DNA from 3 places in the Bradyrhizobium sp. HKCCYLRH1034 genome. Region 1 is predicted to be linked to each of the others. Evidence: predicted binding sites of a transcription regulator. Region 1 holds the regulator's gene; each other region holds the start of a gene.
What was found. The regulator PhoB, encoded in region 1, activates phosphate uptake and scavenging genes when phosphate is short. The targets are predictions, from matches to a motif close to TGTCATNNANCTGTCAT.
Positions count from the first base shown of each region.

Region 2: ACQR0W_RS32130 (Orn/Lys/Arg decarboxylase N-terminal domain-containing protein) is a predicted target of PhoB. The motif match lies at 4,727-4,743, and genes of this name have one in related genera.
Region 3: ACQR0W_RS10095 (alkaline phosphatase D family protein) is a predicted target of PhoB. The motif match lies at 2,113-2,129, and genes of this name have one in related genera.

Region 1 is NZ_JBNPUW010000009.1:313,580-323,249, reverse strand. It holds gene pstS (phosphate ABC transporter substrate-binding protein PstS) at 191-1,201, shown strand; gene pstC (phosphate ABC transporter permease subunit PstC) at 1,298-2,296, shown strand; gene pstA (phosphate ABC transporter permease PstA) at 2,300-3,181, shown strand; gene pstB (phosphate ABC transporter ATP-binding protein PstB) at 3,178-3,999, shown strand; gene phoU (phosphate signaling complex protein PhoU) at 4,030-4,746, shown strand; gene phoB (phosphate regulon transcriptional regulator PhoB) at 4,763-5,470, shown strand; gene ACQR0W_RS22980 (trypsin-like serine protease) at 5,618-6,934, shown strand; gene ACQR0W_RS22975 (HoxN/HupN/NixA family nickel/cobalt transporter) at 7,111-8,232, shown strand; gene ACQR0W_RS22970 (HupU protein) at 8,248-9,264, shown strand; gene ACQR0W_RS22965 (nickel-dependent hydrogenase large subunit) at 9,261-9,670, shown strand, end outside.
Region 2 is NZ_JBNPUW010000021.1:9,076-18,745, forward strand. It holds gene ACQR0W_RS32115 (hydroxyacid dehydrogenase) at 40-1,089, shown strand; gene ACQR0W_RS32120 (hypothetical protein) at 1,521-1,733, shown strand; gene ACQR0W_RS32125 (GNAT family N-acetyltransferase) at 1,743-2,315, opposite strand; gene ACQR0W_RS32130 (Orn/Lys/Arg decarboxylase N-terminal domain-containing protein) at 2,324-4,681, opposite strand; gene cobT (nicotinate-nucleotide--dimethylbenzimidazole phosphoribosyltransferase) at 4,825-5,880, shown strand; gene ACQR0W_RS32140 (histidine phosphatase family protein) at 5,880-6,473, shown strand; gene ACQR0W_RS32145 (adenosylcobinamide-GDP ribazoletransferase) at 6,470-7,189, shown strand; gene cobD (threonine-phosphate decarboxylase CobD) at 7,186-8,217, opposite strand; gene cbiB (adenosylcobinamide-phosphate synthase CbiB) at 8,255-9,226, shown strand; gene ACQR0W_RS32160 (cobyric acid synthase) at 9,213-9,670, opposite strand, start outside.
Region 3 is NZ_JBNPUW010000003.1:668,733-678,402, reverse strand. It holds gene ACQR0W_RS10100 (response regulator) at 51-425, shown strand; gene ACQR0W_RS10095 (alkaline phosphatase D family protein) at 471-2,042, opposite strand; gene ACQR0W_RS10090 (TAXI family TRAP transporter solute-binding subunit) at 2,182-3,525, opposite strand; gene ACQR0W_RS10085 (4a-hydroxytetrahydrobiopterin dehydratase) at 3,856-4,203, shown strand; gene ACQR0W_RS10080 (YkvA family protein) at 4,309-4,710, shown strand; gene ACQR0W_RS10075 (TAXI family TRAP transporter solute-binding subunit) at 4,830-6,005, opposite strand; gene ACQR0W_RS10070 (hypothetical protein) at 6,155-7,165, opposite strand; gene ACQR0W_RS10065 (NADPH:quinone oxidoreductase family protein) at 7,687-8,661, opposite strand; gene ACQR0W_RS10060 (invasion associated locus B family protein) at 8,924-9,535, shown strand; gene rlmN (23S rRNA (adenine(2503)-C(2))-methyltransferase RlmN) at 9,651-9,670, shown strand, end outside.

The DNA of each region.
Region 1 (9,670 bases):
CGCTGCAATATGTCGGCTGGCCCGTAGAAATTCGGAGTTGGATCGAAAGATCAATACTTATCAACGGCTTGTGACTGTCATCCGACTGTCATCGAACCTTTATAAAAGCCACACTGAGGCCCCGTAAAGCGGCCGGGGAAGCGCAATCGGGCGCAGATGGCGCTTCGCTTCCCAAGCATGGAGACCAGCTATGAATTTCGTCAAAGCTATCGTCGCTGCCGGCTTGGTCGCCGCATCGACGTCGGCCTTCGCTGCCGACATTACCGGTGCGGGCGCGACGTTCCCGTTCCCGATCTATTCCAAGTGGGCGGACGCCTACAAGAAGGAGACCGGCAACGGTCTGAACTACCAGTCGATCGGTTCCGGCGGCGGCATCAAGCAGATCCAGGCCAAGACCGTGACCTTCGGCGCCACCGACGCGCCGCTCAAGGCCGAGCAGCTCGAGAAGGACGGCCTGGTGCAGTGGCCGATGGTGATGGGCGGCATCGTGCCGGTCGTCAACCTCGAGGGCGTGAAGCCGGGCGAGATGGTGCTGGACGGCGAGACGCTTGCCAACATCTATCTCGGCAAGATCACCAAGTGGGATGACGCCGCGATCAAGAAGCTCAATCCCAGCGTCAAGCTGCCGTCCGATGCGATCGCCGTGGTCCGCCGCTCCGACGGCTCGGGCACGACCTTCAACTTCACCTACTACCTCTCCGAGGTGAGCGCCGACTGGAAGAGCAAGATCGGCTTCAACACCGCCGTCGAGTGGCCGGTCGGTGTCGGCGCCAAGGGCAACGAGGGTGTGTCCGGCAACATCGGCCAGACCAAGAACTCGATCGGCTATGTCGAGTACGCCTATGCCAAGCAGAACAAGCTCACCTACACCGGCATGATGAACAAAGCCGGCAAGACCGTGCAGCCGACCGTCGAGGCCTTCCAGGCCGCGGCCGCGAATGCCGACTGGGCCAAGGCCCCCGGCTACTACGTGATCCTCGCCAACCAGCCCGGCGACAAGTCCTGGCCGATGACGGCGGCGACCTTCATCCTGATGCACAAGGAGCCGGCCGACAAGGCGGCGTCCGGCGAAGCCATCAAGTTCTTCAAGTGGTCGTTCGAGAAGGGCGGCAAGATGGCTGAGGAGCTCGACTACATCCCGATGCCCGACAGCGTCGTGAAGCTGATCGAGAAGACCTGGTCGGCCGACATCAAGAGCTGAGCTGGACGTATCGAAAATCCCCTCTCCCGGCCTCCGGGGGAGGGGCACTACCGGGGTTGAGGCGTGTCCAAGGAACAGGGGGCAGAATTGGCAGAGATGGCGGTTCAGACCGAAGTCAGCGATATCGCGGCCGCTGCCGGACCCTATGACCGGGCACGCGCGCTCAACGCCTTCAAGCTCGGCGACGTGACCTTCTATTGGATCACGCGGCTGTCCGCGATCTCCGTCCTGTTGATCCTGGGCGGCATCATCCTGTCGCTCATCGTCGGCGCATGGCCGGCCATGAGAGAATATGGCTTCGAATTCCTGTGGACGCGGCGCTGGGCGCCGTCGGCCGATCCGCCGGTGCTCGGCGCGCTCGGCCCGATCTACGGCACCTTGGTCACGTCCTTCATCGCGATGCTGATCGCCATTCCGGTCGGTCTGGGCATTGCGATCTTCCTCACCGAGCTGTGCCCGCAATGGCTGCGCCGTCCGATCGGACTTGCCATCGAGCTGCTCGCCGGCATTCCTTCGATCATCTACGGCATGTGGGGCTTCTTCGTGCTGGGGCCGTTCCTGGCCTATACGTTCCAGCCGTTCATGATCAATCTCTGCGCCGGCATCCCCGTGCTGCAGGACATCTTCGCCGGTCCGCCGTCCTATCTCAGCCTGTTCAACGCCTCGCTGATCCTGGCGATCATGGTGCTGCCGTTCATCACCTCGATCTCGGTCGACGTGTTCAAGACGGTCCCGCCGGTGCTGAAGGAAGCCGCCTACGGGGTCGGCTGCACCACCTGGGAGGTCGTGCGCAGCGTCGTCATTCCCTACACCCGTGTCGGCGTGATCGGCGGCGTCATGCTGGCGCTGGGGCGTGCGCTCGGCGAAACGATGGCGGTGACCTTCATCATCGGCAACTCGTTCCGTATCTCATCCTCGATCTTCGCACCGGGCACCACGATCTCGGCCGCCATCGCCTCCGAATTCCAGGAGAGCGACGGGCTGCACCAGTCGAGCCTGATCCTGCTCGGCCTGCTGCTGTTCGTGCTCACGTTTTTCGTGCTGGCGAGCGCGCGGCTGATGCTCATGCGGCTCGAAGCCAAGGCGGGAAAATAAGCCATGTCCAGCGCTGACACGCTTACACTCGATGCGCCGGTCAATCCGATCTATGCGCGCCGGCGCCGCAGAGACATCGTGATCCGCGGCCTCTGCGTTGCCGCCGCGATGTTCGGCGTCACCTGGCTGGCGCTGATCCTGTTCACGCTGTTCTATAACGGACTCGCCGGCCTCAGCCTGCAGGTTTTTGCCGCCGACACGCCACCGCCCGGCTCCAGCGAAGGCGGCCTGCGCAACGCCATCGTCGGCTCCTTGATCATGACGATCATCGGCGTCGGCATCGGCGCGCCGCTCGGCCTGTTCGCCGGCACCTATCTCGCCGAATACGGCCGCAACGACCGCCTGACCTCGGTGATCCGCTTCATCAACGACATCCTGCTGTCGGCGCCCTCGATCATCATCGGCCTGTTCATCTATGGTGCGGTCGTGGTGCCGATGGGCGGCTTCTCGGCACTCGCGGGTTCCCTTGCATTGGCGGTCATCGTGATCCCGGTGGTGCTGCGCACCACCGAGGACATGCTGCTGCTCGTGCCCAACCCGCTGCGCGAGGCGGCGTCTGCGCTCGGCCTGCCGCGCTCGCTGGTGATCCGCCGCATCGCCTATCGGGCGGCGCGCTCGGGCCTCATCACCGGCGTGCTGCTGGCGACCGCCCGCGTCGCCGGCGAGACCGCGCCTCTGCTGTTCACCGCGCTGTCGAACCAGTTCTGGAGCCTCAACCTTTCCAAGACGATGGCGAACCTGCCCGTCACCATCAACAATTTCGTCCAGAGCCCTTATGCCTACTGGAAACAACTGGCCTGGAGCGGAGCCCTTCTCATCACTCTGGCCGTGCTCGCCCTGAACATCGGTGCACGCATTCTCGGCGCCGAGAGGAACACCAAATGACCGAACTGTCCGTCTCCGTCAGTCAGCCCAATCACGCTCTTCACGGCAAGGCGCTTCCGGATGCGCCGGCCAAGGTGACCGCGCGCAACCTCAACTTCTACTACGGCGACCATCATGCGCTGAAGAACATCAACCTGTCGCTGGGCACCAACCGCGTCACCGCGTTCATCGGCCCGTCCGGCTGCGGCAAGTCCACGCTGCTGCGCATCTTCAACCGGATGTACGATCTCTATCCGGGGCAGCGGGCGACCGGGCAGCTGATGCTCGACAACACCAACATCCTCGATCCCAAGCTCGATCTGAACCTGCTGCGTGCCCGGGTCGGCATGGTGTTCCAGAAGCCGACGCCGTTCCCGATGACAATCTACGAGAACATCGCCTTCGGCATCCGGCTCTATGAGAAGATCTCCAAGTCGGAGATGGACGACCGGGTCGAGAAGGCGCTGCGCGGCGGCGCGCTGTGGAACGAGGTCAAGGACAAGCTCAACGCTTCGGGCCTGTCGCTGTCAGGCGGCCAGCAGCAGCGGCTGTGCATCGCGCGTACCGTGGCGGTCCGGCCGGAGGTGATCCTGTTCGACGAGCCGTGCTCGGCGCTCGATCCGATCTCGACCGCCAAGGTCGAGGAGCTGATCCAGGAACTCGCCGAAAACTATACGATCGCCATCGTGACGCATAACATGCAGCAGGCGGCGCGCGTCTCCGACAAGACCGCCTTCATGTATCTCGGCGAGCTGATCGAGTTCGACGACACCAGCAAGATCTTCACCTCGCCGAGTGATCGGCGGACCCAGGATTACATCACCGGCCGGTTCGGCTGACGCCGACGACATTGTCTTCAGGAGATCATCATGGCCAGTGAACATACCGCCAAGGCGTTCGACAGCGATCTGCAGGACCTCACCCGTCTGGTATCGGAGATGGGCGGCCTCGCCGAGCGGCTGATCGTCGATTCCGTCGATGCGCTGGTGCGGCGCGACATCGCGCTCGGCCAGAAGGTGGTCGCCACCGACGCCGAGGTCGACAAGCTGCAACGCATCATCGAGGAGCGCGCCGTTCTTACCATCGCCCGGCGACAGCCGATGGCGGTCGACCTGCGTGAGATCGTCGGCGCGATGCGCGTGGCGACCGATCTGGAGCGCATCGGCGACCTCGCCAAGAACATCGGCAAGCGCGTCGCGGCGCTGGAGAGCGACTTCCATCCGCTGAAGCTGATCCGCGGGCTCGAGCACATGACCGATCTCGTGCAGTCGCAGGTCAAGACGGTGCTGGACGCCTATGCCGCGCACGATTTGCCGGCGGCGATGACGGTGTGGAAGGGCGATGAGGAAGTCGATGCCATCTGCACCTCGCTGTTCCGCGAGCTCCTGACCTACATGATGGAGGATCCGCGCAACATTTCGTTCTGCATCCACCTGATGTTCTGCGCCAAGAACATCGAGCGCATCGGCGATCATGCGACCAACATCGCCGAGACGGTGTTCTATATGATCGAAGGCCAGCAGATCATGGACAAGCGCCCGAAGGGCGACATGACGAGCTTCGCATCGACGATCCCCGGCAACTGAGAGAGACGGTTCAGACATGGGCGCCCGAATTCTGGTGGTGGAGGACGAGGAGGCGCTGACGACGCTGCTGCGCTACAACCTCGAGGCCGAAGGCTACGAGGTCGAGACCGTGGCGCGCGGCGACGAAGCCGACACGCGCTTGAAGGAGCGTGTTCCCGATCTCGTCGTGCTCGACTGGATGCTGCCGGGCCTGTCCGGCATCGAGCTGTGCCGCCGCCTGCGGGCGCGGACCGAGACCCGGCAGTTGCCGATCATCATGCTCACCGCACGCGGCGAGGAGAGCGAGCGCGTGCGCGGCCTCGCGACCGGCGCCGACGACTACATCGTCAAGCCGTTCTCGGTGCCGGAGCTTCTGGCGCGGGTGAAAGGCCTGCTGCGGCGGGCGAGTCCGGAGCGGCTGGCGACCGTGCTGTCCTATGGCGACATCGAGCTCGACCGCGAGAAGCGCCGCGTGGCGCGCTCTGGTAGGCCGATCGATCTCGGCCCGACCGAATACCGCCTGCTCGAGTTCTTCCTGGAGCATCCCGGCCGCGTGTTCAGCCGCGAGCAGCTGCTCGACAGTGTCTGGGGCCGCGACATCTACATCGACGAGCGCACCGTCGACGTCCATATCGGCCGCCTGCGCAAGCTGCTCAATCCCGGCCGCGAGCAGGACCCGATCCGCACCGTGCGCGGCGCCGGTTATGCGCTCGATGATCGCTTCGCCAAGAGCGAGCAGGTGTAAGGGGCGATCGGGCGTGAGGACGCAGCAGGTGTGAGACGCGAGGCGGCCCGATTGAGGAGATCGCGGTCCGCTTTCCGCCACGCCGCCGCCGTCTTGATCGTGTCTGCTTCGTGGCCCGTCACGATGTTTCGGTCCCAGCGGACGCCCTTGATCAAGACCATCATCATATCTCTTGCCGTGCTGCTCGGCGGCGCGGCGGGCGCCACGGCCGCCGAGCTCGAAGACGCGGTCGCGGCGGCAGGCAACGGGCAGCATGCGGCGGCGATGCGACGGCTGCTGCCGCTGGCCGCCAAGGGCGATGCGCGGGCGCAGTTCGACGTCGGCTTCATGCACGCCTTCGGCTGGGGCCAACCGCGCAACCCCGCCGAGGCGCTGGCGTGGTACCGCAAGGCCGCCGATCAGGGGCTCGCCGTCGCGCAGCACTATCTCGGCATCGCCTACGTCAATGGCGAAGGTGTTGCGAGCAATTACGGCGAAGCCGGCCGCTGGTTCAGCCGCGCCGCGGCGCAGGGCTTCGCCCAGTCCCAATACATGCTCGGCCTGATGCTGCTCGACGGCCGCGGTGTGAAACAGGACGTCGTGCAGGGCTATGCCTGGCTGGTGATGGCGGGCCGTAGCGGCGTGCGATCGGCCGGCCGCGACGTGCAGCGGGTCAAGTTGACCGAGCCGCAGCGCGTCCAGGCTCAGAGTGCCATTGCGGCCTGGCGGCCGAAGCCGGAATCGGCGGAGGCCGGCATCGCCGCTCCGCGTCCGGAGCAACTGCTCGGGCTCGACCGCCACATCGGCGAGGTCGTCGATCCCACCTCGTGGCCGGCGTCGTCGATCGGCGTCGTCACCGTCGCGCAATACTCGACCGGCGGCTGGTGCACCGGCACGCTGGTCGCGCCGCGCGTCGTGCTCACCGCGGCGCATTGCGTGTTCAACGGCGTGGCGCAGGTCAGCCCCGGCAACGTCCGCTTCCTGGCCGGCATGAACAGGGGCACGCCGGCGGCATCGTCGGTCGCCGACAAGCTGATCGTGGCGCCTGATTTCGTCCCGACCCGGCACGACAGGTGGTCGCTCGACCGCTCGCCCGCCGATTGGGCGCTGATCGTGCTGAAGGACGCGCTGCCGTCGAAGCCGGTTGAGGTCAGGGCGCTGACGCGCGAGGAATTGCAGGCTGCGACCACGGCCGGAACCATCTCCGAGATCGGCTATGGCCAGGAGCGGCGCTATTCGCCGACCGGCCAGCGCAATTGCAGCGCCGGCATGACCAAGGACGGGATGCTGCTGACGGTGCATTGCCTCGCCAATTTCGGCTATTCGGGCTCCCCCATCATGGCCGAAGTCGGCGGACAGCCGGCCGTGGTCGGCATCTTCTCGGCGTTCCACGAGGAGACCCGGCTGATGTTCGCCGCCCCCGCGAGCCAGTTCGAGGCGGTCGTGCGGCGCGAGATCGCGGCACAGAGTGCCTCGGCGCGGTGAGCGAAGGAGGGGCGAGAGAAGAAGATGTCCCGCCGCTGGTCATGATCTGTGCGTGACTGGATAGCGGGTTGCCAAGCGAGAGGGCAATCCGGGAAGGGCCGCCCACGTTTTCCTGCAGCTTTTGCCTGCAGCGGGGGGCTTTACCGAACTGGCCTGGCTCTTGCTATAGTCCGAGTATGACGATTGTTCAAATTGATCATCCTCGTGCCCCTCGGCTGCTGTGGTGGCGATCGCAGCCCGGCCGCAACGTTGCGCTCGTCGGCGGGCTGGTCGCCGCCAACGCGCTCGCCTGGGCCTGGGCGTTCGCGCTCTACGCCGACCGGCCCGCCATCGTCGGCACCGCGATGCTGGCCTGGCTGCTCGGACTGCGCCATGCGGTCGATGCGGATCACATCGCGGCGATCGACAACGTCGTGCGGAAGCTGGTGCAGGACGGTAGCGCCCCGCGCGCCGCCGGCCTGTATTTTGCGCTCGGCCATTCCAGCGTCGTCGTCATCGCCACCATCGTCGTGAGCCTCATCGCCGGCGCCGACCTCCTGGATGAAGAGAGCGCGATCAGGGCGATCGGCGGCGTCATCGGCACGTCGGTGTCGGCCGGCTTCCTGCTGCTGATCGCGTTGGCGAACCTCATTCTGTTCGTGAACCTCTGGCGCCGCGCCGCACAGCCGCAGTCCGAGATGGAAACCGCCGGAAGCCCCGGACGGGGCATCCTCATCCGCCTGCTGCGCCCCGTGCTCCGCCTGGTGGGACGCGCCTGGCACATGTATCCGCTCGGTTTCCTGTTCGGTCTCGGCTTCGACACTGCGAGCGAGATCGGGCTTCTCAGCCTGTCGGCGACCGAGGCCGCGCGCGGCGCGAGTCTTGCGCACGTGCTGGTGTTTCCGGCGCTGTTCGCGGCGGCGATGGCCACCGTCGACACCGCCGACAGCATGCTGATGGTCGGCGCCTATCGCTGGGCGCTGACCGATCCCGCACGCAAGCTGCGCTATAACCTCGTGATCACCGGCGCCTCTGTCGCGATCGCGCTGGTGATCGGCGGCTTCGAGGCGATCACGCTGTTGGCGCCGCGGCTTGGCCTGACCGGGGGATGGACGAGGGTCGCCACCGCGCTGGGCGACGATGTCGCCAATCTCGGGATCGTCGCGATTGGCCTGTTCGGACTGATCTGGGCGATCGCCATGCTGCTCGGTCGCAGCCAGCGCGGTTCCGAGGCTATGCCCGGGGAAGCGCTTGCCAGTGTTCATGCGGGGGCGCTAAACCCGCCGGTGATACGAAGCGGAACGCTTAAGACGGGCTAGGAGCGGGGCCTTATGATGGTCGGCTCTGAGGGAACGATCAGGATGCTATGGCTGCAGGGTGCGAGCTGCGGCGGCTGCACCATGTCGATCCTGGAAAGCGGCGCGTCCGGCTGGTTCGACGAATTGCGCCAATCCGGCATCGATCTGGTGTGGCATCCCTCCGTCAGCGAGCAGACAGGGGACGAGGTCCTGGAGCTGTTGGAGGCGATCCGCGACGGTCGCGAGCGGCTCGATCTGCTGGTGCTCGAAGGCTCGGTGGCGCGCGGACCTGGCCTGACCGGCCGCTTCAACATGCTCGCCGGCACCAACCGCTCGATCTATCACTGGCTGCTCGATCTGGCGCCGCTGGCCGACTACGTCGTTGCCGTCGGCAGTTGCGCCGCCTATGGCGGCATTCCTGCTGCCGGCATCAACCCGACCGATGCGGTCGGATTGCAGTTCGAGGGCAGCGACATCGGCGGCGCGCTCGGCGCGGGCTTCCGCTCGAAACGCGGGCTGCCGGTGATCAACGTCGCAGGCTGTGCGCCGCATCCGGGTTGGATGATGGAAAGCCTGCTGGCGCTCACCTCGGGCGATCTGTCGGCAGACGGCCTCGACGCAGTCGGCCGTCCGACCTTCATCGCCAATCACCTGGCGCATCACGGCTGCTCGCGCAACGAGTTCTACGAGTTCAAGGCGAGCGCGGAGACGATGTCGGAGCGCGGCTGCCTGATGGAGCATCTCGGCTGCCGCGCGACGCAAGCGGTCGGCGACTGCAATCAGCGCTCGTGGAACGGCGGCGGCTCCTGCACCAAGGGCGGCTACGCCTGCATCGCCTGCACCTCGCCGGGCTTCGAGAGCGCGCAGAACTATCTGCAGACGGCCAAGCTCGCCGGCATTCCCGTGGGGCTTCCGACCGACATGCCCAAGGCCTGGTTCGTCGCGCTCGCAGCGCTGTCGAAATCGGCCACGCCGCGTCGCGTCCGAGTCAATGCGACGGCGGATCATGTCGTGGTGCCGCCGGGCCGTGCCGGCGACAAGCGCCGTCCATGACGCGGATCACGGTCGGACCGTTCAATCGTGTCGAAGGCGATCTCGAGGTCAGGCTCGATATCGAGAGCGGTCGCGTCACGAGGGCGGAGGTGACGGCGCCGCTCTATCGCGGCTTCGAGCAGATCCTGGAGGGGCGGCCGTCGCTGGACGCCCTGGTGATCGCACCGCGAATCTGCGGCATCTGCTCGGTGTCGCAATCGATCGCCGCCGCCGCGGCGTTGCGCCAGGCCATGGGTATTGCGGCAGCGCCAAACGGCGTCCTCGCGGCCAACATCGCGCACGCGGCCGAGAACGCAGCCGACCATCTGACGCATTTCTACATCTTCTTCATGCCGGACTTCGCCCGCGACGTCTACGCCTCGCATGCCTGGCATTCGGCTACGGCCGAGCGCTTCGCGGCCACGAA
Region 2 (9,670 bases), on a different contig from region 1:
CCGACATCAAGAACCAAGACACCAGGAGGTCGCCTGTTCATGGCCGCGAATTCCAAGCGCGTCTTCTACGTCAAATATCTGGCCCACCCGATCTTCAGCGAGCTGCTCGCCGCACGCCCCGACGTCCGGCTCGACCGGCTGGAGAACGAGAGCTCCGAGGCCGAGACGGCGCCGATCCTCGCGGTGGCTCACGCCTACCAGATCGGGGCGGCCCGCGACGAGCTCGCGCCGCGCTTCCATGTCGATGCAGACCTGCTGCGCCGCGCCCCAAACCTCCTCGTCGTGTCGAGCAACGGGGCCGGATACGACCCGGTCGACGTCGACGCCTGCACCGCGGCCGGCGTTCTCGTCGTGAACCAGTCCGGCGGCAACGCGCATTCGGTGGCCGAGCACACGCTCGGCATGATGCTGACCCTGTCGAAGCGCATCATCCAGTCCGACCGCCGGCTGCGCCGGGAGCGCGACGTCAACCGCAACGATCTGATCGGCAACGAGGTGCAGGGGCGGACGATCGGCATCGTCGGGCTTGGCCATGTCGGCCGCCGGGTTGCCGAGCTGTGCCGCGGCCTCCTCGGCATGACGGTGCTGGCCTATGACCCGTATCTCTCGCCGGAGGAGATCGCGGCACGCGGCGCGGAGAAGGTGGAACTCGATGACCTGATGCGGCGCTCTGATTTCGTCTCGATCAACTGCCCGCTGACGAGGGAGAGCCGGGGCATGATCGGTGCCCGCGAGTTCGCACTGATGCAGCCGAGCGCCTATTTCGTCACCACCGCCCGCGGCTTCATCCATGACGAGGAGGCGCTGTTCACCGCCCTCAGCGAAAAGCGCATCGCCGGCGCCGGCCTCGACGTCTGGGCCAAGGAGCCGCCGCCGCCGGACCATCCGCTGCTCCAATTCGACAACGTGCTGGCGAGTCCCCATACGGCCGGCGTGACTCGCGAAGCGCGGCAGAACATGGGCCGGATCGCCGCCGAGCAACTGCTCGCCGCGCTCGACGGCGGGCGGCCGCCGCGCCTCATCAACCCCGAGGCCTGGCCGCGCTACAGCGCCCGTTTCCGCGAGGCATTCGGAGTGACACCCGCCTAGCCGGGAGAGGGGAATTGCGAGGAGAAGATTTCATGCGTCGCAAGCCGCGAGGTGGCGACAAATCTTCTCTCCCGGGCGGCTTCCGCGAAGCGGACATTGCTATTTTCCGAGCTGTCTCGACAGCACGATGGAGGCTGATCATTTTTCCTGTGGCGCCATGAGCTTAGGCCACGTTTTTCGCTCGGCGCGGAAGGGAAGTTGGTCCGATGCGCAGGCTGAACGCGATCCTGAAGTCGACCCACGGCCGCGTCCGTCGCGCCGTCTCGCAGTTCGTCGCAATCGCCGCGGCGAGCCTGCCTTCGGTCGGTGCCTGAGCGCCGGTTCCACGAGCTGCGTCAAATATTTGCAGCGACCGCTTGATATCGGTCAACAGCGAGCTGGGAAGCGCGGTAACATCACCTCCGAGCACTCCGTGAGAGACAGGAGGTTGCATGTCGCGCTATGTCATCCATTTCATGAAGGACGTGCTGGGCGAGAACGGCCGCCAGTGCGAGATTTGCCAGAGCACGCTGGAGGTTGAGGCCGAGAGCGAAGGCGAAGCCGCAGAGATCGCAAAGTCCCGGTTCTGCGAACAGCAGGAGCTGCGCGACTGGTCGCTGCATGCCGACCGCATCGAGGTGAAGGCGGCCGACTTTCCCTCCTGACCCTGCGGCTCAGCGGCGCAGCCCAGCCGGTGCGTCGCTGGCCCCGGGGCCCAGCGAGCGCTGCACCATCACGGTGTCGCACCAGCGGCCGTAACGGTAGGCGACGCCCGGAAGCAGCCCCACCCTGGCGAACCCGAAGCGCTCATGAATGCCGAGCGAGGCGACGTTGTCGGCGTCGATATAGCCGATCATCTGGCGATATCCGGCCGCTGCGGAAGCATCGATCAGCGCCTGCATCAGCAGCCGGCCGACACCACGGCCGAGATGCTCATGGTGGACATAGATCGAATGCTTGACCGCGAACCGATAGGCTGGCCGCTTCCTGAACAGGACGACATAGGCATAGCCCACGACCTCGCCGCGGAATGTCGCGACCAGATGTGGCAGCCGATGATTGCGCAGATTCTTGCGCCGCTGCTTGAGATCGTCCGGCTCGGGCGCCCCGGAACCGGCGGCGCTGTCCTCGACCCCGCGGCGGACGTGCCGCCGGTAGATCGAGAGCATGGCCTCGACATCTTCGTCGCGTGACGGCCTGACGAGGACCGGCGGCTCGGTCTCGCGAGCCGTGATCGCGCTGTCCATGGTTCGAATTACTCTGCGCAGACATAGGTATGGAGCCGGATCCGGCCGGACTCGTCGAGCTCCTTGTACAGCCCCTGGATCTCGACGTCGAAACCGGGATAGGCGTTGAACGCCCGCTCGAACATCTTGAGGTAATCGATCATCGGCTGGGCGCGTTCGGACAGCCGTTCGCCCGGAACGATGGTGGCGATGCCCGGCGGATAGACCACGAACGGCGTCGTCGCGATGCGCCCGGCGATCTGGTCGATCGGCAGGTAGTCGACCTCGTTTCGCATCAACGCACGCGCCGCCTCGCGCGGCGACATCGCGATCTCGGGCAAGTGCTGCGGCTGGAACTGCTTCGCCTGCAGCGCGCTCACCTCGGCCTCGCGGTAGAAGCGGTGCATCTCGGCGCAGAGGTCGCGCAGCCGCAGCTTGCCGTAACGCGCAAAGCGCTTGCGGGTGAACTCCGGAATCGCGTCCTCCAGCAGCACGTTGTCATCGTGGAGCCGCTTGAAGGCGACCAGACCGCTGATCAGGGTTCCGGCCTTGCTCGCCTCGACCCCCGGCGTCAGCAGGAAGAGCAACGAGTTGAGGTCGTTCTTCTCCGCCACGATGCGGTTCTCGCGCAGATATTGCGCGACGATCGGAGCCGGGATGCCGTGATCGGCATAGCCGCCGGTGGTGCGATCGAAGCCGGGGGTCAGCAGGGTCAGCTTGTTGGGGTCGGTCATGGTGAAGCCAGCGGCGAGATCCGGAAAGCCGTGCCATGCCGCCCCGGGCGCGAGCTGCCACAGCGCGGCATCGGTCGAGAGCTGGTCGGTCGAGAGCGCCTCCCAGGCCACGTCGTGGCTAGCCCCGGGATTGGCCGCATCGGGGATCGATACGCGATCCGGAACGAATGGCTCGAAGAACCAGCGCCGCGCCGGATCCTTCTCCTTCTCCTCGAATTCGCGGCGCATCGCCCGGATCTTCTTGCGCAACTCGATGCCGAGCCGGATCGTGTCGTCCCACAGCACCTCACCGGAGCGGCCCTTCATCATCTGTGCGCCGACGTCCAGCGAGGCGAACAGCGGGTAGAACGGCGATGTCGAGGCGTGCTGCATGAAGCTTTCGTTGAAGCGGCGATGCTCGATCCGCCGCCGCTGCCCCTTGATGTGGCGGTCCTTGACGTGGATCTGCGATGCCTGGGAGAAGCTCGCGAGCTGCTTGTGGGTCGATTGCGTGGCGATGATGCCGGGAGCGTCGGGCCCGAGATCGCCGAGGCCCATGGCGAAGCGGCCGGCGTAGAGCGGGTGGAATTTCATGAAGCCCGCCCAGGCCTCGTCGAACATGATGTAGTCGCAGAGGTGCCCGATCCGCTTCAGGATCATCTCGGCGCTGTGGATCGTGCCGTCATAGGTGCACTGCTCGACCACCGCGACGCGGAACGGGCGCGGCTTGCGCCAGGCGTCAGGATCCTTGACCAGCGGGTTGTCGCGGATCTGTTGCCGGAGGTGCTCCTCATCGAGCAGATCCCAGCGCATCGGGCCGATCAGGCCCCAGGGGTTGCGAACCGTTGGGACGTAGATCGGGACTCCGCCGGAGATCAGCAGCGCGCCGTGATGGGCGGCCTTGTGGTTGTTGCGGTCGAACAGCACGAGGTCGCCGTCGGTGACCAGGGCCCCGAGCACGACCTTGTTGGAGGTCGAGGTACCGTTGAGGACGAAATAGGTCTTCTCGGCGCCAAAGATCTGCGCCGCTTCCTTCTGCGCGCGCAGCGCCGGCCCCTCATGGGTCAGGAGATCGCCGAGATCGAGCACGGAATTGTCGAGGTCGTCCCGGAACACGGCCTCGCCGAGATGCTCGACGAAGACCCGGCCGATCGGGCTGCGGCTATAGAACACGCCGCCATTGTGCCCGGGGCAGGTCCAGAGCTGGTTGCCTTCCTCGGCGTAGTCGACCAGCGCGCCGAAGAATGGCGTCTTCAGTGTCTCGGCATATTGCTTCAGCCGGCTGACCAGGTTCTTGGCGATGAAGGCGGGCGTCTCCTCCGACAGGAAGACATAGCCGTCGATGAAGTCGAGCACCTCGACCGGCAGATCCTCGAACCGCTTGCGGCGGATCAGGAGGATGATCGGGAAGTCCAGTCCGCGACGGCGCATCAGGTTGATCAGCGACGCCGTCTTGCCTTCCAGGCCCTTCTTGCCCCAATCGACGACCATGCAGCCGATCGCGGCATCCGTCTGCACGGCGATCTCGGCGTCCTCCAGCTTGCGGGCGCGCACCACCTCGAAGCCCGAGCGCTGGATCTCCTCGATGATCTGGTTGAAGCGGACGCCCGCAAGGTCGTCGGTCTCGAAGACGGGCGCGGCGAACAAGAAGGTGAAACGGCGGAAGTATTCCATGAGAGTCTTTCGGGCTGCGTGGGCAGCCACCTGTCGTCACGTTCGATGACGGTTCGATGACAATAGGGCGCCTCACGGAGCTTGTCTCGGCCGCCTCGCAGTGGCAATCGTCCTGAACCCGAGTGATGCTGAAAGGATCCGTGGTGCTTCCCGAATGGATCAGCCTTGATTGTGTGGCCCCGTCCGAGCTCCATCGGCAGGCGGCGCTGGAACGCCAGGCCCAGTTGACCAAGCCGATTGGCGCCCTTGGGCGATTGGAGCAGGTGGCGGTCGAGCTGGCGGCGCTGCAGGCGTTGGAGCGGCCGGGGGCCGATAGGGTCCCGGTGGTGCTGTTCGCGGGGGACCATGGCATCGCGGCACGGGGCGTGTCGGCGTATCCGCCGGAAGTGACGGTGCAGATGCTGCACAACTTCGCGGCCGGTGGCGCGGCGATCTCGGTGCTGGCGCGCAGCCTGGGCTGTCCGCTCGAGGTGGTCGATGTCGGTACGCTGGCGGATGAGCCGGTGCCCGGTGTCGTCGTCGACAAGCCGCGGCGCGGCACGCGCGACTTCAGCACCGGGGCGGCGCTGACGCCGGAGGAGGTCGCGTTCGCGGCCGACGCCGGACGGCGCGCGGTGGCGCGGCAGGCCGATCACGCGCCGCAGCTCGTGATCTTCGGCGAGATGGGGATCGGCAACACGACGTCGGCGGCAGCCATCGCCGCCGCGCTGCTGTCATGCGCGCCCGCGGACATCGTCGGCAGTGGCACCGGGCTCGACGCCGCCGGGCGGGCGAGGAAGGCTGCGGTGATTGCCGATGCGTTGGGGCGACACGGGCTCACGGCGGGAGCGGCCGTCGCGGACGTCCTGGCTGCCGTCGGCGGCTTCGAGATCATTGCGATGGCCGGCGCGATCGTCGCCGCCGCGCAGCGGCGCTGGCCGGTGCTGGTCGACGGCTTCATCGTCTCGGTCGCGGCGCTGGTCGCCGTCCGCCTCAATCCCTCCTGCCGTCCGTGGCTGCTGTTCTCGCATCGCTCGGCCGAGCGCGGCCACGCCATCGTGCTCGACGCGCTCGGTGCCCGTCCGCTGATCGACCTCGATCTGCGGCTTGGCGAGGCCTCGGGCGCCGCCACTGCGCTGCCGATCATCCGATTGGCCTGCGCGCTCCACGGGGGCATGGCCACCTTTGCGGAGGCCGCCGTCTCGGGAGCCAAGTCCTGATGCGGATCGATCTGCTGCGGCACGGGACGACAGGACGGGACGGCCATCTCGACGGCCGCACCGACCCGCCGCTCAGCGAGCCCGGCTGGGATCAATTCCGGCGGCAGACGCGGAGTCGGATCTGGCGCAGCGTCGTCAGCTCGCCGTTGGCGCGCGCACGTGCGGCAGCGGAGGATTATGCCCGGCTGACCGGCTGCGCGCTGGACATCGACGCGGATTGGAGCGAGCTCGATTTCGGCCTCTGGGACGGGCGGACGCATCGCGACATCGCCGCGGAGCCCGGAGGCGAAGCCTTGCTCGACACCTTCCATGCCGATGCTGAGGTCCGGGCGCCGGGCGGTGAGAGCTGGTCCGATTTGCAGGCGCGAGTGGCGCGCGCAACACATCGTATCCTTACCCGGCCCGAGCCTGCGCCGGTTCTGGTGGTTGCGCATGGCGGCGCCATGCGCGCAGCGCTCTCGCATCTGCTCGGCTGGCCGCTGCGCCAGCTGTGGAGCCTGCGCATCCGGCCCGGCACGCGGATCACGCTCGAAGCCGGGCAGGGCGGTGATGGTGTATCTTGGGGCGAAATCGTCGAGATCATCCAGCCATGAGTCTGCGTGAATTCTGGATCGCATTGCAGTTCCTGACACGGCTGCCGACACCGCGGGTCGCTGAGTCGCGACCGGACGATCTTGCACGGGCGTCGGTCTGGTTTCCGGCAGCCGGACTGGTGATTGGCGCCTGTCTGGCGCTGGTCGCCCGCCTTTTTCATGATGCCGATCCCTGGATCGTCGCGCTGACCGTGCTGGTCGCCTGGATCGGGATCACCGGCGCGCTGCATCTCGATGGGCTCGGCGACGTCGCCGACGCGTTCGGCGCCTCGCATGGCAGGCCGGAACGCTTCATCGCCGTGCTGGGCGATCCCCATGCCGGCAGCTTTGCCGTCGTCGCGATCAGCTTGCAGATCGCCGCCAAGCTGGTGCTGATCGCCGAGCTGGCGACGGGCCCGACGGCCTGGGCGCTGGTGCTGATCCCGGCCTGGGCACGCTGGGGGACTTTGATCTGCAATAAGACCCTGCTGTCGTTGAAGCCAGGGCTGGGGGCGAGCATCTCGAACAGCGTCGGCTGGAACGTCATCGTCGCCTGGGGCGGCGCGCTCGCGATCGGCGCGCTGGCCGGTGCGGTGCCGACGCTGATCGCGATCGCTCTGGTTCCGGGAATCGCGTTCTATTGGCAATGGCGGCTCGGCGGCATCACCGGCGATTGCCATGGCGCCAGCATCGAGGTCACGGAAACGCTGCTGCTTGCCGCCTGCGTTCTCGGCTAGGACGCGCTGCCGAGCGCCTGCGCCAGCCGCTGCCAGCCTGTCTCATGGCCCGGCAGGCCGAAGCGCAGCCAGCTTGTTTGAGCCGGAAAACGCCGGACATGGATGCCATGGCGGGCGAGCCGCTCGGCAATGTCAGGCGCGCTCGGCGATGTGATCAGTCTGAACAGCGGCGTGCCGCCGAGGACCGCGCAGCCGGCCATGCTCAGAAGATCGTCAATGCGCGAACAATCCTTCGCGAGACGGGCGCGTGTCTGGTGCAACCAGTTTTCATCCGCCAACGCCGTCGTTCCGATCGCGAGCGCCGGTCCGGACACGGCCCAAGGCCCGAGCGCATCACGGAGTTGCCGTACAATGTCGACGGAGCCGATCGCGAAACCGAGGCGGACGCCGGCAAGGCCGTAAACCTTGCCGAACGAGCGCAGCACGATCGTCGCCGGCGGCAAGTCGGCTGCCAGGCTGGCATCGGCGGGATAAAGATCGATGAATGCTTCGTCGACGATCAGCAGACCATCGCGCCGGCGCAGCCCCGCTGCGATGCTGACCAGTGCGTCGCGCGGCAGCAGGCGGCCGGTCGGATTGTTGGGATTCACGACCACGGCGACATCGGCGCCAGCGAGCGCATCGAGATCATCGACCAGACTGACGCGATGACCGCAACGGCGCCAGCACAGCGCATGCTCCTCATAGGTCGGCGCGAGCACGGCGACGGTCGCGGGTGGGCGCAGTCTGGGCAGGATCTGCAAGAGCGCCTGCGTGCCGGGCGCGGCAACGATCATGTCGGGCTCTGCCACGCCATGGCGAGCCGCGGCCGCTGCGCGTAAAGCGTCATTCTCGTATTTGCCAGGCAGACGCGCCCAGCTCTCAGCCGGGATCGCCGGCACGGGATAGGGGATCGGGTTGATTCCGGTCGACAGATCGATCCACGGCGCTGGCGCATCCGGATAGCGACGGCTGATCGCAGCGAGATCGCCGCCGTGAAGGATCGCTTCCGGCTCGTCCGCGCGCATGCTAGTCGCTCTGTCGTCCATCTCTTTCCTTTACATGTCTTTCCTTCAGCGGAGATCGATGTTCGTCTCTCTCGCGCTCACGGCGCTCCTCGTCGAGGCGGCGGTCGGTTATCCCCAGGTCCTGGTGCAGCGGATCGGTCATCCCGTGATGTGGGTGGGCGCGCTGATAGCATGGGGGGACCGCCGCTGGAACAGGGCAGCAGACGGCTTTGCCGCACGACGCGCGCGCGGCATTGCGCTCGTGTGCCTGCTCGTCGCGGGGATGATGGCCACCGGTCTCGCCGCAACATGGGTCATGCAGGCGCTCGTCGGCGAACCGGTCGCAACCATCATCCTTGGTGTGGCGGCAAGCAGCCTGCTGGCCCAGCGCAGTCTCGACACGCATGTCGCCGCGGTTGCAGAGGGACTGGGGCAGGAGGGGCTCGAGGGCGGCCGCAGAGCCGTCTCGATGATCGTCGGCCGCGATCCCGATCGGCTGGATGAAGCCGGCGTTGCGCGGGCCGCGGTCGAGAGCCTGGCAGAAAACTTCTCCGATGGCGTCGTCGCGCCCGTGTTCTGGCTCGTCGTCGGCGGGCTGCCGGGCATCCTGATCTACAAGGCTCTCAACACCGCCGACAGCATGATCGGTCATCTCTCGGACCGTCACCGCGCGTTCGGCTGGGCGGCGGCGCGGCTCGACGATCTCGTCAACCTGCCGGCCTCGCGCCTGTCCGCGCTGTGGATCGCAGCCGCCGCGGCCTGCATCCCGAGCGCCTCGGCTTCGGCCGCGGTGCGAGCCGTTGCACGCGATGCGTCGAAGCACCGTTCGCCCAACGCCGGCTGGCCCGAAGCGGCGATGGCCGGTGCGCTCGGACTGCGCTTGGCGGGGCCGCGCGTCTATCACGGTCATCTCGTCACCGATGCCTGGATGGGCGACGGGCGCGCCGATCTCGACGCGTCCGACATCCGGCAGGCCTTGCGGCTGTATCGGCTGGCCTGTCTGGTTCAGGCCCTGGTCGTCGCAGGACTCGTCCTGGTCAGGATCCTGTAGCCGCCACGGGCGGCGCGGGCTTGCTCGCCAATGCCAGGATACGGTCAACGTCGACGTAGCGCTCGAGATGCGCCGCGAGTGCATCCAACGTCGTGTCCACATCGATCTCATAGGAGAGGCCGCTGGTCGTCGCGCCGAGGCCGCGCAGCCAATGGCTGCGCAGGCCGTCGTCGGCGAACAGGCCATGCACGTAGCAGCCGGCTACCAGGCCATCAGGCGCGATGGCGCCATCGCGCCGGCCATCGGAGAAGGTCAGGAAGGGGCGCTGTGTCGCCCGTCCCTCCGTGCGGCCGATGTGCATCTCGTAGCCGCGGAACGAGAGCTTATCGTGCGTCAGCGTGCCCTGGACCTCGCGTAACGCCTTGTCATCGGTCAGGGTCGTTTCGACGTCGAGCAGGCCAAGTCCCGCGACGGAACCAGCTGCACCCTCGTGCCCATCGGGAT
Region 3 (9,670 bases), on a different contig from region 1:
GGAGGCGCCGGCCGCGGGGTCCATCCCTCATCCTGGAACCCGCAGATCCCATGACCAGCTCGCAATCAGGCGTGCCCGAGTTCTATCAGCATGTGCTGGTCGTCGAAGACGACCCCATCATTGCACTCGGACTGGAAGACACGATCACCGACCTCGGCGTTCCCGACATCAGGATCGCAGCCGACGTCGCAACCGCCCTCGCCATGATCGCCGAGCGCGTCCCGCAATTCGCGCTGCTCGATGTCGGCCTGGTCCGCGAAAAGAGCTTTGCGATTGCCGAGCGGCTGACGGCGCTCGGCATTCCCTTCGCATTCTCGACCGGCTATGGCGCCGACCGCGTGCCGGCCGCATTCGCCGACCGGCCGCGGCTGCCGAAGCCTTGCCCGACCGAGGCGCTGGAGGCGGTGCTGCGGCGACGCGATTAGTTGCCGTCGCCGCACGCGATCGTCTTGCCGCCGAACAACGAGACCTCAGCCGAGCTTCGGATCGAGCGTGGTCGACCACAGCGCGACGTCGGCGCGATCCCGCAGGGTCACGGTCATCTGGCCCGTGGCGCCTTCGATCTTGACGTGGCCGAAGAACTGCATGCCGGCCGACGGCGGCAGATTCTGCTTGTCGAGGCCGGGCGCCTTGATGAAGCGCACCTCGGGGCCGAAGGTGTTGTCGAGCTCGTTCGGACCGAACGTGCCGGCATGCAGCGGGCCGGAGACGAACTCCCAGAACGGCTCGAAGTCCTGAAACTGCGCCTTGTTCGGATCGTAATAATGCGCGGCCGCGTAATGCACGTCCGCCGTCAGCCACACCGTGTTCTGGATCGGCGCCGTCTTGATGAAGCGCAGGATCTCGGCAATCTCGAGCTCGCGGCCGCGCGCCGGGCCGTCACCCTGGGCGATGGCTTCCGAGCCCTTCTTGTTGGCCGCGTCGTCATAGACGATGATGCTGAGCGGCATGTCGGAGGCGATCACCTTCCAGGTCGCGCGGGAATTGAGCAGCGCCTGCTTCAACCAGCGCATCTGCTCCGGCCCGATGAAGTAGGACGCCGGACCATACTTGTCCTCGAGATTGGGACCGTTGGCGCCGCGGTAGCTGCGCTCGTCGAGCACGAACACGTCGAGATGCGGGCCATAGTTGATGGTGCGATAGACTCGGCCCGGCTCGATGATGCTCTCGCGCATCGGATACATCTCGTGGAAGGCGCGCGCCGCGCGGGCCGCGAGCAACTGGATGTTGCGCTCCTTGTAGGCGGCGGGCAGCTCCTTGGAGGCCGACCAGTTGTTGGTGACCTCGTGATCGTCCCACTGCACGAAGATCGGCACCTCGGCATTGAAGGCGCGAACATTCTCGTCGAGGAAATTGTATTTGTGGGCGGCACGAAATTCGTCGAGCGTCTCGGCGACCTTGGCCTTCTCTTCCACGGTGAGGTTCTTCCACACCTTGTTGTCCGGCAGCTTCACCTCGGACTTGATCGGACCGTCGGCGTAGATGGTGTCGCCGGAGTGCAGGAAGAAGTCCGGGCGGTGCTTCTTCATCGTCGAGAAGGTGAACATGCCGCCATCATCGGGATTGATGCCCCAGCCCTGCCCCGCCACGTCGCCGCCCCAGACGAACGAGACGTCGCGCTTGTTGCCTGGCGCGGTGCGGAAGCGGCCGGCCACGGCCTCGCTTTCGACCGCGGTATGCGACAGGTCGCGGAACTTGACACGGTAGAAGATGTCCTGGCCGCTCGGAAGGCCGTCGATCAGCATCTTGGCCGTGAAGTCGCTTTCCGGAAGCGCGGCAATCGGAGGCAGCGTACGCGCGTCCTTGAACGATTCGGTGGTCGCCACCTCGACCAGCATCTGCGACGGCCGGTCGGCGCGCGCCCAGACCACGCCACCATCCATGCCGACGTCGCCGGACTGCACGCCATGCGTGATCTGCGGCCGGTCGGCGGCGCGGCTCAGATAGGGCATCGCCAGCGTCGTGACGCCGGCTGCGGCGGCCGTCGACAGGAAGCGGCGGCGGGACAGGGCGGTGTGCGGTCGAGGAATGCGAAGCGTCATGCGGATCTCCTGGTCGGATCGCGCGCGGGAGCCGGCGCGAGCCACGGCCCGGCAGACCTAGAAAAGATTGATGACGCTGGAATTACAATCGCGCCGTGGACAGCGCGTGACGCGGCCGCAGGGCGAACATCGTCCGCCCTCAGGTGCCGGCGGCACGCAACTGCGCGCCGGTTCGCTGCAGATTGGCGGGCATGCTCATCAGGATGAGCTTGCGATCGGCCACCGCGTTGTGGAACTGCTCGAGCGCGATGTTGAACGCGGTCAACGCCGCGTGCTCGATTGCACCGTCCTCGAAGCAGGTCAGCGTGTTGCGCAGGATCTCGTCGGCCTCGCTCTGCAGCTGGTCGAGCTCCTCGGTCGAATCGCTCTTGCGCGCGATCGTGATCATCTCCAGCAGACGATCGCGCAGCGAGGTGTTGATGGTGCGTTCGTCGCGCTTGAGATAGCCGGCGAACCACGCACCGGCCGAACCCATCGCCGAAAGCGCCATCAGGCCCCACCAGATGTAGTCGCTGTAGCGGTCGAGGAATGTCTTCTCCTCGCCGTTGATGAACGCCGCCGCGCCGGGATGCGCCGGAATCGCGGCGTCCTTGTCGGTGTCGGGGGTCTCGATCTTGGCAGCCAGCGGGAACTCCGACAGCAATTGCTGGCGCACCGAAAAAAGCTGATGGGTGAACGCGGACACGGTCGAATCCGACAGGCCTTTGCGCGCCACGATGTGGTGGTTGAAGCTGATGGTCTTCACCTCGTCCTCGGGACGATCGGGCGAGCCGCCAAACGCGCCGGCGGGAATTTCGGTCGATTCATATTCGGGGTGGTTCTGCGCGATCGCTTCGGCCGAATCGATCGCCAGGAAGGTCGGCGTGCCGCCGTCCTTGGTAGCAGCGGCGATCGCATCCGCCGTGATCTTGCTATTGATGGGTCCGGCCGCAAGATAGACGTCCGCCCGCTGGTTGCGCACGGCTTCGGCGGCCTCGGTGATCGGGACTTGGACGATCTCGACCTTGCTGGCGTCGACGCCGTACTGATGCAGGATCACCTTCAGCAAATTGGCGTTCGCCGGGGTCCGACCGATGATGCCGACCTTGTGGCCCGCGAGCTGGGAGATCTTGGTGATCTTGGCGCCCTTGCGACCCTTGCCCTTGCCGCCCGGAGGCACCCAGAGCACGGCGACGTTCTTGCGCAGCGTCGCCACGGCCTGCGCGTTCTTTGGGACCTCGAGGTCACCCCGGACGATCGCGAGATCAACCTTGCCTGCGGCCAGCGCCTGCGCGCTCTGTGCGGCGCCCTCGGTCGGAACCGGCCGCAGCCTGACGGAGGCGTGCGACTGGGAAAAGGCCTGGGTCAGGGCCTGGACGACCTTCAGGTCGTCGCTGTTGGGCGGACCGACCGCGATCTTGAGCACCACGGGACGCATCGCAAAATAGTAGGCCCCCGTCAAAGCGCCGACGACCGCAAGGATCCCGGCGATGACGATGAACACGGCAGGGCGCATCCGTGAGCGCTGCGCTGGCGTGGTCTGAGTATCTACCAGATCCCGTCCTCCGGTGGTCCCAGGCCCGGGCGATGCCACAGGCGGCTTCGTCTGGCCACGTCGTCCTTCAATAGAGCCGAACTGTAGCAAATTTCTTGTCCGCCCGGGGTGACATCTGCGTCATGGTTACCATCGCACCAGTCGCCGGAGGATCGGGGCAGTTACAAGCGCCTCCGGCATCGCGCCTGTGACAAGGCTCTGATCGGGATGCGTTTTCGGTTAGTCTTGGCAACCGGACACCGGCGCGATCCAGCCGGAGGTAGCCCCGCAATCACCCGGATGCCGCCGCGTGTCCGGTCGATTGCACCACAAGAGGAGATCGAGATGCCGCAACCATTGTCGGCGGAGGCACGCGCCACCGCCTTGCGGGAGCTTCCCGGCTGGTCCGAGGCGCAAGGCCGTGAGGCCATCGCCCGCACGTTCACATTCACAGACTTCAACGAAGCCTTCGGCTTCATGACCCGCGTCGCCCTGGTCGCTGAAAAGGCTGACCATCATCCCGAGTGGCGCAACGTCTACCGCACCGTCGAGGTGGTCCTCACGACCCATGACGCAGGCGGCGTGACCATGCGCGACATCGCGCTCGCCAAGGCGATGAATGCGATCGCCGCGACGATGCGCGGCTGAGATCTTGGCGACGACGGCACGCGCCTTGCGGCCGGCGCCGCCATCACCACATCCGAGGGCGAGGACCGCGCCCCCAGCGCCGTCGGGAACCGGAGATCGGACATCATGTCGGATGCGACCGACTACAGCGTTGGCTTCGAGCCCGCGGAGCGGCTGGCCCGGGATCGCGAGACCCTTCGCCGTCGTTTCTGGATCAAGTTCAAGAAGGTTGTCGCGCGGCTGCCATTCGCCGAGGAGCTGCTTGCAGCGTATTATTGCGCCTTCGACAAGGAGACACCCCGGCACGTACAGGTCGCCCTGCTCGGCGCCATCGCCTACTTCGTCGTGCCGTTCGACTTCATGCCTGACGTGTTGCCCATCCTCGGCTTCACCGACGACGCGGCGGTGCTCGCCACCGCCATCCGCATGGTCGCTTCGCACATCACGCCCGACCATCATGCGGCAGCCCGCGCCGTACTCGCGCGGCTGGCGGCAGACAAGAACGCTGACGGCGAGAATATCGGCTGACGGCGGCTCCGGCCGGCAAGCCGGGCGCCCGCAATCAGCGCCTCGGAAGGGCACAACAGCAAAAAGCCCCGCATCCGCGGGGCTTTTCTCTTGATGGGACTTCGTCGAACGCTACGAGCTCAGCGCTGGCCGCGCGCCTGGGCGCGGGCGCTGCCGGTCTTCTCGGCCTCCCAGGCCTGGTACTGCTTGAACAGCGCCTCGCGGTCGGCCTCGCTCGGCATCGCCCTGCCGGCGCTGCTCTGCTTCAGGAAGTCATCGAAGCGGTCGCGCTGTGCGCCTTCCATGGCATGGCTCTCCAGCCATTTGCTCGCGGACGGCAGCCGCTGCCAGCCGGCGAGCGGCGCCGAAAGCGAAACCTCCTTCCACTTCGGATGGAACGGCGGATTCTGGAATGCCGGGAATTTGGTGAAGAAGGCGTCGACGAAGGTCGCGAGCTTGCGATAGCGGTCGGTGTTCGGCGCCCAATTATAGGCGGCGAGCACGGCCGGCACCGCGATCGTGTCGACCTTCTCGCCCTCGGCGATCAGGTTCGGGTAGTCCTTCGCCGTCAGGGTCGCCGGCAGATAGTCGGTCTGCAGCGGTCGATCGTAGTCGACGTTGACGAGATGGAAGCGGCCGTCGTTCACGAAGGTCGAGACCGACTTGTAGGGCTTGCCGCCGACCACGATGACGGCATCGAGCTCGCCGCGCTTCAACTTCTCCATCGCGATGCGCTGCTCGATGTAGGCGAAGTTGGCGCGCAGGCCAAGCCGCTCGAACACCGTCAGCGCCGTGACGAAGGTGCCGCCATTCGGCAGGTCGACGCTGACCCGGCGGCCCTCGAGGTCACGCAGGTTGCGCACCGCGCGCGGCGCGATCACCTGCATCTCTTCATTGTAGAGCTTGGTGACGTAGGTGAACTGCCGCTTGATGTCCTTGGCGAAACCCTTGCGCTCGAGGTAGTCGAGCGTATCGGCGCGCACGACGCCGAGATCGACGCCCTGCAGGAACAGGATGTCGGCCACGCTCTGCACCGAGCCGCGGCCGACGATCGGCAGGACGCGCAGATTGTTGCCGTCGTCGAGCAGCGAGGCCAGATCGGCGCCGAACTGCACATAGGTGCCGCCAATGGTGCCGGTGATGAGCGTCACCGTATTGGCGTTCAGCGCCTGCTTGGTCTGCACCGAGCCGAACTGGAAGATCGCCTTGAGGCTGTCGCTCACCTTGGCGGGGTCGAACTCGCCTTCCTCGGCGTGGGCAGCGAAACCGCACGCAATCATCATTGCGGCCAGGGCCGCTCCAACAAGACGTCGCATCTGTCCCCCTTGATCTAAGGCTGGCACATGTTTGCGAGCCGGAACGCGGGCAGCACCAGGTCTCGCCTGGCATCGCCCATGAACAGACTCGAAAATCACGCGTGAAACAAAAAAATGAAACGAGGCGGCATCGCTGCCGTCACGAGCGTTCAGTTCTGCAGTTGATCGAGCCTGCGCTGCGCTTCAGCCGAGCCGAGCTGGGCGGCGCGGCGGTACCAGTTGCGAGCCGCAGCCGGATCGGCATTGATGTTGCGGATGTCCTTCGTCCCCAGCACGTGGGGATCGTAGGTCTGGGCAAGCATCAGCGCCGCGGCCGGTTCTTGCGCCTCGGCGGCGCGCTCCAGCAGCAGTCGGGCCGGCGGGATGTCACCCGCGGCCAGCAGGCTCTTGGCGCGTTTCATGATGCCCGCGAGTTCGTCGGGATCGAGCCGGCGGACCTGCGCGGGCGGCGGAGCGGCGGTCACGGCGCCGAGGCCGGGTGCGACGATTGCCGACCCGGCGCCCGGCGAATTGATCGAGGATGGCTCCATCGCGCTCGGGGCCGGCGCTGACGGTGCCGTGGCGAAGCTTGGTGGTGCTGCAACCGGCGCGGGCTGCGTCACACTGCGATTCTGCAGCGCTGTCTGGTAGGCGTTGGCGATGTCGTCACGCGTCGGGGCCACGGCTGCCGTCTGCACCGGCGCCGCCGCAGCCGGCGGCTCGGCGGGCGGCAGTCGCGCCGGCTCGTTCAGCTGCATGTCGCGCGCGGTGAGCTGCGTGTTGGTTGCCTGCGGCGGGGCCGTCGGGTCCGGCGTGGCGCCGATGATGGAAGCCTTGGCACTGGCGATCAGGTCGCGCGTCGCATCCGAGGTGACAAGCGCGAAGAGCACCGCGACGCCGGCCGCAGCCACCACGGCGAGAAGAATCCGGGACGAGACCGAGACGCGGCGGGTCCGCTCCGGCCACTGGTCCTCGAAATGCGTGCTGTCGATCTGGTTGCCGCTCTCATACTCAGAGAGGAACATCGGCATCGATTCGTCGTTTGGATAGTTATCCTGGGTCGACCGGCCGAAACGATAGCTCGGGGGGCGCTCCTGAGGGAGTTCGTCGGGGAAAGGCCTGAAGTCAGGCTCCGAAGGAGTTCTGTTGTTGAAACGCCCGCGCGTCGTCCGCTCAGCCATGGCCTTCATCCCCATCTCAACTTCACGCAACATACTTTTGGTCCCAAGCCCGTCAGAAGCTCGAGACACGTCACGATTGCCAGAGGCACCCCACTGCCGACAACTAATTGACTAATTGAATCCGACTAAAAGTGGACGAGAGCCGGCATGATTCTGGAAACATTTTGATCTGATTGTGGCAACGCACGTGCGACATCGCACGGCACCAAATCTAGAAACATCGTGATAACAACGGCCAAGCCTCAAATTAACCACGCCATAATGTGGCGCGGTTGCGTTAACCAAGAAACGCTCGTTTTCGGATTTTCTGCTTCCGGTTGCGAATCCGTGGCGCCGGCGCGGCAGCCCGCCGAACAAATTTGCGACCGCCGCGCAGCGCGCGGATGTCACAGCGACGCCGGGCCGGCTCGAGCATTCCATCGGCACAACAGCCGGGGCACTGCTCGGTTTGGTTGCACGGATCAGGGCGAGGCTATCCCGGGGAGTACAGCCCCCCCGGGGGCCTTCATTGCGCGACGTCCTCAGGGGTGCAGGATCACCTTGCCCATCGCCTGGCGGCCGGCCAGCACCTTCAAGGCATCGGCGGTCTGAGCCAGCGGGAAGGTGCGGTCGACGTGCGACGACAGCTTGCCCTCCGCGGTCCACTGCACGAGCTTTTCGAGGTTGGCGCGGTTCTTGGCGGGGTTGAGTCGGGTCCAGGCGCCCCAGAACACGCCGCGGATATCACAGCCCTTCAGAAGCGCGAGGTTCAGCGGCATCTTCGGGATGTCGCCGGCGGCGAAGCCGATCACCAGGAATCGGCCCTCCCATGCGATGGAGCGCAGCGCTGCCTCGGCGTAGGCGCCTCCGACGGGATCGAAGATGATGTCGGCACCCTTGCCGTCGGTGAGCCGCCGCAGTCCCTCCTTGAGATCCTCCTTGGCGTAGTTCAACGTCAGCGTCGCGCCGTGCTGCCTGGCAAATTCGAGCTTCTCGTCCGAAGAGGCACAGGCGATGACCTTCAACCCCATCAGCTTGCCGAGCTCGCAAGCCGCCAGGCCGGTGCCGCCGGCGGCGCCAAGCACGGCCAGCGTCTCGCCCGGTTTCGGACTGGCACGATCCTCCAGCGCATGCAGCGCAGTGCCGTAGATGATGATGATGCCGGCGGCGCGATCGAAATCGAGATTGTCCGGAATCTTGACGATCGACGCGGCCGGCAGCGCGATCTTTTCGCGCGCGCCGTTGTGGCCGCAGGAGGCAACGACACGGTCGCCGACCTTCAGTTCGGTGACGCCATCGCCGACGCTCTCGATGACACCCGCGACCTCCGCACCCGGCGAGAACGGGAACGGCGGCTTGATCTGGTACTTGCCTTGGATCATCAGGATGTCGAAGAAGTTCAGCGCCGCCGCCTTGATCGCAATCACGGCCTCGCCGGGACCGGCCACCGGATCTGGCACCTCGGTGAGGACGAGATCGTCGGGCTGACAGAATTGCGAGCAGAGAATGGCTTTCATAGGCGCTCCTTGGTCGTTGCCGCCGGATCGAGGTCCGGCTTTGGGAACGTCATGCCGGATTTGCCGCCGCGCCACAATCATCATCAGGCCGCGGCAGCTGCGCGGCGCCGCGCCAGGGACGCGGAGCGCCGGACAATCCGGCTCTGCGGCCTTTGCAAGCGGTGCATTTAGCCGCTATCCATCGCGACCACGGTCAGCGATTCCGGGCCATTATCCAGTCACAATATTGGTGGAACGAAGTCGCGGGGGAACTCAACGTATCATGTTGTTCGGGCGATTGTTGACAACGCTGGTCGGCGGCGTGCTGCTGTTCGGAGCTCCGAGCCTCGTAGCGGCACAGAGCGCCGCGCCAAAGGCCGCAGCTCCGCATCCGAAGGCCGCACCGAAATCGGAATCGAAGCCGGCCGTTCCCAACATCGGCGGCGCGGAACCGACGCTGATCGGACAGTTCGGCGGCTGGGGCGCCTATACCGCGATGCCCGGCGGCAAGAAGGTCTGCTTCGCGCTGGCCAAGCCGACATCCTCCAAGACCAATCCGCCCAACCGTCCGCGCGATCCCGCCTATGCCTTCGTGTCGACCCGGCCCTCCGAGAAGGTCTTCAACGAGGTCTCGATCATGATCGGCTATGCGCTGAAGCCGGGATCCGACGCCACGGTAGAGGTCGGCGGAGCCTCCTATGCCATGTATACCCAGGGCGACGGACTTTGGATCAAGAACGCCGCGGAGGAAGAGCGGATGGTCGATGCCATGCGCAAGGCGCCCGAGGCCGTGGTCAAGGGCGTCTCGGCCAAGGGCACGGAGACCACCGACGTGTTCTCACTGAAGGGCCTCGCCCAGGCGCTCGACCGCATCGCGCAGGATTGCCGCCGGTAGACGGCGGCCGCTGGTACCGCTCGTCAGGCGGGTCGCATTTGCCGGCCGGATCGTTATATAAACCCGCTGAACGCCTTCGGCCGCCGCGGCCGGGCAGCACTTTGGGCCCATCGACATGGCAACGACTGCCGGGCT